DNA from 3 places in the Streptomyces sp. NPDC102279 genome. Region 2 is predicted to be linked to each of the others. Evidence: riboswitches for the same ligand, from Rfam matches in the RefSeq annotation. Region 2 holds a riboswitch; each other region holds the start of a gene.

Region 1 (2,254 bases), on a different contig from region 2:
GACCGCGTCCAGGACCGTCCGCTGGTCCTCGCGGGTCAGGAAATTGTCCTGCTCGCCCCAGACGACGAGGGTGGGCACCAGGATGCCCGCGAGGGTCGCGCCGAGGTCGGCGTCGAGGAGACCGCGCCCGGTCTCCTGCCAGACGTGGGCCGGGAGTTTGAGGCCCTCCTCGACCATCGTCTCGACGAAGCCGCGGGCGAGCGGGGCCGCGGTCATGCCGGTGACGAACTCCTCGACGAACGCGCGGGGCACGGGGTCGGCGAGCCCGTCCAGGCGCTTTCGCCACGCGTCGGCCGCGGGCTTGTCCGCGAGGGTCCCGGGGACGCCGAGCAGGACGAGCCCGGCGACGCGGTCGGGATGGCTGCCGGCCACGATCCGCGCGGGTATGCCACCGGTGGACGCCGCGACGAGTACGGCGCGCGGGATGTCGGCCGCGTCGAGGAAGGCGACCAGGTCGGCCGCGAAGTCGTCGGGGGCGTAGCCGTCCGGCGGCCGGCCGGCGTCTCCGTGGCCGCGCTGGGTGGGCGCGTATCCGTGCAGGGACGCCGGAAGGCGCCGCAGGAGGGGCTCGAAGGACCACCAGGAGTCGGCGAGACCGTGCACGAAGACGACCGGCGTACCACTGGGGTAGCCGGCTTCGGCGTACGGAAGGGTCAGCCCCTCGTTCACCTGCGCGGACTTCAGGGAGATCACGGTCACGGCGCCCTGCCTCCTTCCGCCCGGCCACCCGGGTCCGGGAACCCGGGAACGGAGAGCGGGCGGCGATCACCTCCGACAGTACCGACGGGAGGCACCCGGCGCGCTGCGGGTGGCCCGACCGGGGCCGGTGGAGCGGTGCGGGCGGGCGCGGGCCGTTCCCGGCGGTCCGGGCCGCCGCGCGAGGGAGGTCGGTGAGTCCGGGCGGACCGGAACGGAGCGATGGGCGCAGGTCCGCCATACACAGGAGCGCGGGGATGGGGTTAGTGTGTCCGTCGTACCGGACACGGGGTGCCCCGTCCGAGGGCTGAGATCACACCCGTCGAACCTGAACCAGTTCGTACTGGCGGAGGGATGTCTTTCATGCCTTTGGCGCATGTTTCCGGCGGGCTGCCCGCCGACAGCCGGCCGACCGTCTTCGACGGGTCGATGCCCGCGGCTCCCGGCGATCTGCGGGTGGAGGGGCACGGCATCGAGCCGGTCCCCGAGAGCAACCGCTACGGCGGGCCCTGGCGCCTGTTCACCGTGTGGTTCGCCCCGAACCTGACGATGACGGGCGTGTTCACCGGCACCATCGGCATCGCGCTCGGCCTGGACTTCGGCACCGCCCTGACGGCGGTCGTCGTCGGGACCGTGATCGGGGCGCTGCCCACCGCCTACCTGAGCACCTGGGGCGGCCTCACCGGCACCGGCCAACTCCCCCTCGCACGGCTCGCGTTCGGCCGGACGGTGGCCCTGCCCGGACTGCTCCAGTGGCTGTCCTCGGTGGCCTGGGACGCGCTGATCGGACTGTTCGGCGGGGACGCGCTGGCGCGGCTGTGCGGCTGGCCCTTCTGGGTCGGGGTTCTCGTGATGATGGCGGCGCAGGGGGCGCTCGGTGTCCTCGGCTACGAGGCCATCCATCGCCTGCAGATCGTCATGACCTTCGTGCTCGCGGTCGCGTTCGCCGTGATCGCCTGGCGGATGCTGGACGGCGTCCACCCCGCCACGACCGGCTCCGCGACCGGCGCGGACCACATGGGGGCGTTCGTACTCACCAGCACCATCGCGCTCAGCCTGTCGCTGTCCTGGGCTCCGTACGCCAGTGACTTCAGCCGCTATCTGCCGCGCGCCACCTCCCGTCCGCGGATGTTCTGGTGCACCCTGCTCGGCCTCGTCGTGTCCTTCGTCGCCGTGCAGGCACTCGGCCTGTGGGGCGCGTCCGTGCTGACCGACCAGACGGCGGCGGGTGTCGAGGAGTTGCTGGGCGGCGGGGCGGCGGGCGCGTTCGGACTGCTCGCCGTGGCGCTGGCGGCGGTGTGCAGCAACGCGATGAACGACTACAGCGGTTCGCTGGCGCTGCAGACCTTGGGTATGCGGATCCCGCGCCCGGTGGCGGCCGCGCTGGCCGCTGCGCTCGGGTTCCCGCTCGTGCTGTGGATGCACGCGTCGGACACCACCGCCCGCTTCCAGAACGTGCTGCTGTTCGTGGGCTACTGGATCCCCGGGTTCGTCGCGATCGTCGTCGTCGACTGGATCGCCCGCGCCCGCGAGCGTGCCGGTGCCCCCGTCGACCTCG
Region 2 (2,254 bases):
CGGTCGTCCGGCACCTGTCGACCGACCAGGAAACCACCCGCAAGACCCTGTGGCGGCTCTTCGACGGCACGCTCGTCGAGTCCGTGCTGATGCGCTACCCGGACCGGGTGACGATGTGCATCAGCTCGCAGGCCGGCTGCGGGATGAACTGCCCGTTCTGCGCCACCGGACAGGCCGGCCTCGACCGGAACCTGTCGACGGGCGAGATCGTGCACCAGATCGTCGACGGGATGCGGGCGCTGCGGGACGGCGAGATCCCCGGTGGCCCGGCGCGGCTGAGCAACATCGTTTTCATGGGGATGGGCGAGCCGCTCGCCAACTACAAGCGCGTGGTCGGGGCGATCCGGGCCCTCACCGACCCCGAGCCGGACGGCCTCGGCCTCTCGCAGCGCGGCATCACCGTGTCGACGGTCGGCCTCGTGCCCGCCATCAACCGGTTCTCCGACGAGGGCTTCAAGTGCCGTCTCGCGATCTCCCTGCACGCTCCGGACGACGAACTGCGCGACACCCTCGTCCCCGTGAACACGCGGTGGCAGGTGCGCGAGGTGCTGGACGCCGGATGGGAGTACGCGGCGAAGTCCGGGCGACGCCTGTCCATCGAGTACGCCCTCATCCGGGACATCAACGACCAGGCGTGGCGGGGCGACCGGCTCGGCCGGATGCTCAAGGGCAAGCCGGTGCACGTCAACCTCATCCCGCTGAACCCGACCCCGGGTTCGAAGTGGACCGCCTCGCGGCCCGAGGACGAGAAGGCGTTCGTCGACGCGATCGCCGCCCACGGCGTGCCGGTGACCGTCCGGGACACCCGCGGCCAGGAGATCGACGGAGCGTGCGGTCAGCTCGCCGCGACCGAGCGGTAGTCTGGGACGCGTCCGTACAACGTCACAGTCCTAACATCTTCATATTCCGACAGGGGAGCGCCACAGCGCTGAGAGTGCGGGACAGACCGCAGACCCTCTGAACCTTGCCCAGGTCATTCTGGGTAGGAAGTTCGGTCATCACTCAAGCTGTTGCGCCCTGCCCGGGATCTGTCAGAGATCCCGGGCAGGGCCGCGTCTCTTCCTGGTCAGCCAGGAGGAATCAGTGAGCACCACCAGCAAGCGGTTCGCGGCGACGGCCGTCGGGCTGAGCCTCGTCACGCTGCCCGTCCTGTCGGCGTGCGGCTCGTCCGACGCCGGCGCCTCGGGAGACCCGAAGACCGTCACGCTCGTCACCCACGACTCGTGGGTCGTCTCCAAGAGCGTGCTCAAGGACTTCGAGAAGCGGTCCGGCTACACGGTCCGCGTCCTCAAGGACGGCGACGTCGGGCAGGCCGTGAACAAGGCGATCCTGACCAAGGACAATCCACAGGGCGACGTCTTCTTCGGCGTCGACAACACCCTGCTGAGCCGGGCCCTCGACAACGGGCTCTTCCAGTCCTACGAGGCCAAGGGCTCCGACGCGATCGACCGGCAGTACCGCGTCGACCAGGACAAGCACCGGGTCACGCCCATCGACTCCGGCGACATCTGCGTCAACTACGACAAGGCGTACTTCAGCAGGCACGAGCTGGCGCCGCCGACGTCGTTCGACGACCTGGTCAAGCCCGCGTACAAGAACCTCCTCGTCACCGAGAACGCGTCGACCTCCTCGCCCGGCCTCGGCTTCCTGCTCGGGACCGCGGCGAAGTACGGCGACGACCAGTGGCAGGGCTACTGGAAGAAGCTCAAGGCCAATGGCGTGAAGGTCGTGGACGGCTGGGAGCAGGCGTACAACGACGAGTTCTCCGGGTCCGCCGGCGGCAAGAAGGCCAAGGGCGACCGGCCCCTCGTCGTCTCGTACGCCTCCTCGCCGCCCGCCGAGGTCGTCTACGCCGACCCGAAGCCCAGCACCGCTCCCACCGGGGTCGTGGACGGCACCTGCTTCCGCCAGGTCGAGTACGCGGGTCTGCTCGGCAACGCCGGGAACGCCAAGGGCGGCAAGGCGCTCCTCGACTTCCTGCTCACCAAGGAGTTCCAGGAGGACATGCCGCTGAACATGTTCGTCTACCCCGTCACCGACACCGCCCGGGTGCCGGAGGAGTTCACGAAGTTCGGTCCGCAGGCCAAGGACCCGGAGACCCTGGCTCCCGCGAAGATCGCAGCCGACCGCGACCAGTGGGTCAAGTCGTGGACCTCGCTCGTACTGAAGTAGCCGGGCGGAACCCGCGCGCGGCCCGGCGGCAGGGCGCGACACGGCTCGGCCTCATGGCCCTGCCCGTCGCGTTCTTCGCGGT
Region 3 (2,254 bases), on a different contig from region 2:
GCGTGGCGCCGCTGTCGGCGTACCAGCCGGCCATCGGCGCGGCCACCTCGGCGGGCAGCGCGGCGGCGAGCGGCCGGTCGGCGGCCTCGACGACCGTCACCGCGCAGCCCGCCTCGCGCGCGGCGGTGGCGAACTCGGCGCCGATCCAGCCGGCGCCGACGACCACGATGTCGTGCTGCTGGAGCAGGACGGGCCGCAGCCGGTCGGCGTCGTCCAGCGTGCGCAGCAGGTGCACCCCCGGCACGCCCTCGGCGCCGGGCAGCCGGATCGGTTCGGCTCCGGTGGCGACGACGAGGACGTCGTACGGGACGGGTCCGCCGGCCGTGTCGAGCTCGTGGTCCCCGGCGCGCACGCCGACCGCCTCCAGGCCGAGCCGCAGGTCGATGTCCAGGGCCTCGAAGTCGACGTCGAAGGCGGAGCCCTCGGCCTTGCCGAGCAGGACGGCCTTGGACAGCGGTGGCCGGTCGTACGGCTGATGCGCCTCCGCACCGATCAGCGTGACGGTGCCCGTGAAGCCCTGCTCGCGCAGGGCGACCGCCGTCTGCACCCCGGCCATGCCCGCGCCCACCACGACGACCCGCCGTGCCGTGGACCCCTGCGCCTTCGCCTGCGTCTGCTCGCTCACCTGGTCACCATAGACACCTGACAATTCGTCAGTCAGCGGACGTGCGCGGTGATCTGCTGCACAGGGGCCGTCTCCCGCACCTCGTCGACCACGCTGGTGCCCGAGCCGGCCTGCGACTCCCATGCCCAGGTCTCCTCCAGCCGCACCCGGCCGTCGGACAGTTCGGTCACCAGGGACACGCAGTGCCCGGACGAGGTGGTGCCGTCGGTCTTGAGCTGGACGTAACGGAAGTCGAGGCGGTCGCCCTCGCGCGTCCCGACGAGGTGTCCGCGGACGACGTCGCCGCCCGCGTAGTCGGCCCAGACCGTGCCGTCCGCCTCGCGGTAGGCGAACCGGGTGCGGGTACCGACCTGACCCGGCGCCTGGTCGGTGACCGGGGCGAGGACGAGGCCGTCGAGCGAGCGTGCCATGGGCGGAGGCTCCCTTACCGAGTCCGTGGAGGGCGGGCTAGGGTGGCCACCGTAAAGCACTCGCGGGAGCCCGTACGCAACGGGCTGAGAGGGAGGCTGGAGCGGCCTCCGACCGTACGAACCTGATCCGGGTCATGCCGGCGAAGGGAGGGGCTGGACGCCCATGTCGCCTGCACGTTCGTCCGACGTCCTCGTCATCGGGGGCGGGATCATCGGTCTCGTCACGGCCTGGCGGGCCGCACAGCGCGGGTTCACCACCGCGCTCGTCGACCCCGAGCCGGGTGGCGGGGCCGCGCAGGTCGCGGCCGGGATGCTCGCGGCCGTCACCGAGCTGCACTACGGCGAGGAGACCCTGCTCGGCCTCAACCTCGCCTCCGCGCGCCGCTATCCGGACTTCGTGGCCGAACTCACCGAGGCGAGCGGCCAGGACCTGGGCTATCGCCGGTGCGGCACGCTGGCCGTCGCTCTGGACGCCGACGACCGCGCCCACCTGCGGGAACTGCACGCGCTGCAGAGCCGTTCGGGCCTCGAGTCGGAGTGGCTGACCGGTCGTGAGTGCCGCCGTCTCGAACCGATGCTCGCGCCGGGGGTGCGCGGCGGCCTGCGGGTCGACGGCGATCACCAGATCGACCCGCGACGCCTCGCGGCCGCCCTGGTCACGGCCTGCGAGCGGGCCGGGGTGAGCGTCCACCGGACCTGGGCGGAGCGGCTGACCGTCGTCCGTGACCGGGCCGCCGGAGTGGTCACCTCGGAGGGCACCGCACTCGGCGCGGGCCAGGTGGTGCTGGCCGGGGGCAGTCTCAGCGGGCAGCTGGCCGGTGTCCCCGACGACGTCCTGCCGCCGGTGCGCCCGGTGAAGGGGCAGGTGCTGCGGCTGACCGTGCCGCAGCGGTACGCGCCGTTCCTGAACCGCACCGTGCGGGCCGTGGTGCGCGGCGGCCACCTGTACCTGGTGCCGCGCGAGAACGGCGAACTCGTGGTGGGCGCGACCAGCGAGGAGCTCGGCTGGGACACCACGGTGACGGCGGGCGGCGTGTACGAGCTGCTGCGCGACGCCCACGAACTGGTGCCCGGCATCACCGAGCTGCCGCTCACCGAGACCCGCGCGGGCCTGCGCCCCGGCTCACCCGACAACGCGCCGCTGCTCGGCCCGACCGCGCTGGACGGGCTGCTGCTGGCCACCGGGCACTTCCGCAACGGCGTGCTCCTCACGCCGGTC

What was found. A riboswitch is a leader RNA that binds a small molecule or an ion and turns the genes downstream of it on or off. The one in region 2 is predicted to bind thiamine pyrophosphate.
Region 1: it holds a riboswitch for thiamine pyrophosphate, as region 2 does, so the genes downstream of both, ACIRQH_RS15970 (purine-cytosine permease family protein) here and ACIRQH_RS31520 (thiamine ABC transporter substrate binding subunit) in region 2, are expected to answer to the same signal.
Region 3: it holds a riboswitch for thiamine pyrophosphate, as region 2 does, so the genes downstream of both, thiO (glycine oxidase ThiO) here and ACIRQH_RS31520 (thiamine ABC transporter substrate binding subunit) in region 2, are expected to answer to the same signal.

The regions. Positions count from the first base shown of each region.
Region 1 is NZ_JBIWLU010000006.1:80,029-82,282, forward strand. It holds gene ACIRQH_RS15965 (alpha/beta fold hydrolase) at 1-699, opposite strand, end outside; TPP riboswitch at 974-1,068, shown strand; gene ACIRQH_RS15970 (purine-cytosine permease family protein) at 1,060-2,254, shown strand, end outside.
Region 2 is NZ_JBIWLU010000013.1:225,837-228,090, forward strand. It holds gene rlmN (23S rRNA (adenine(2503)-C(2))-methyltransferase RlmN) at 1-860, shown strand, start outside; TPP riboswitch at 902-1,007, shown strand; gene ACIRQH_RS31520 (thiamine ABC transporter substrate binding subunit) at 1,084-2,172, shown strand; gene ACIRQH_RS31525 (ABC transporter permease) at 2,148-2,254, shown strand, end outside.
Region 3 is NZ_JBIWLU010000012.1:107,933-110,186, reverse strand. It holds gene ACIRQH_RS29470 (NAD(P)/FAD-dependent oxidoreductase) at 1-625, opposite strand, end outside; gene ACIRQH_RS29465 (hypothetical protein) at 658-1,035, opposite strand; TPP riboswitch at 1,088-1,201, shown strand; gene thiO (glycine oxidase ThiO) at 1,199-2,254, shown strand, end outside.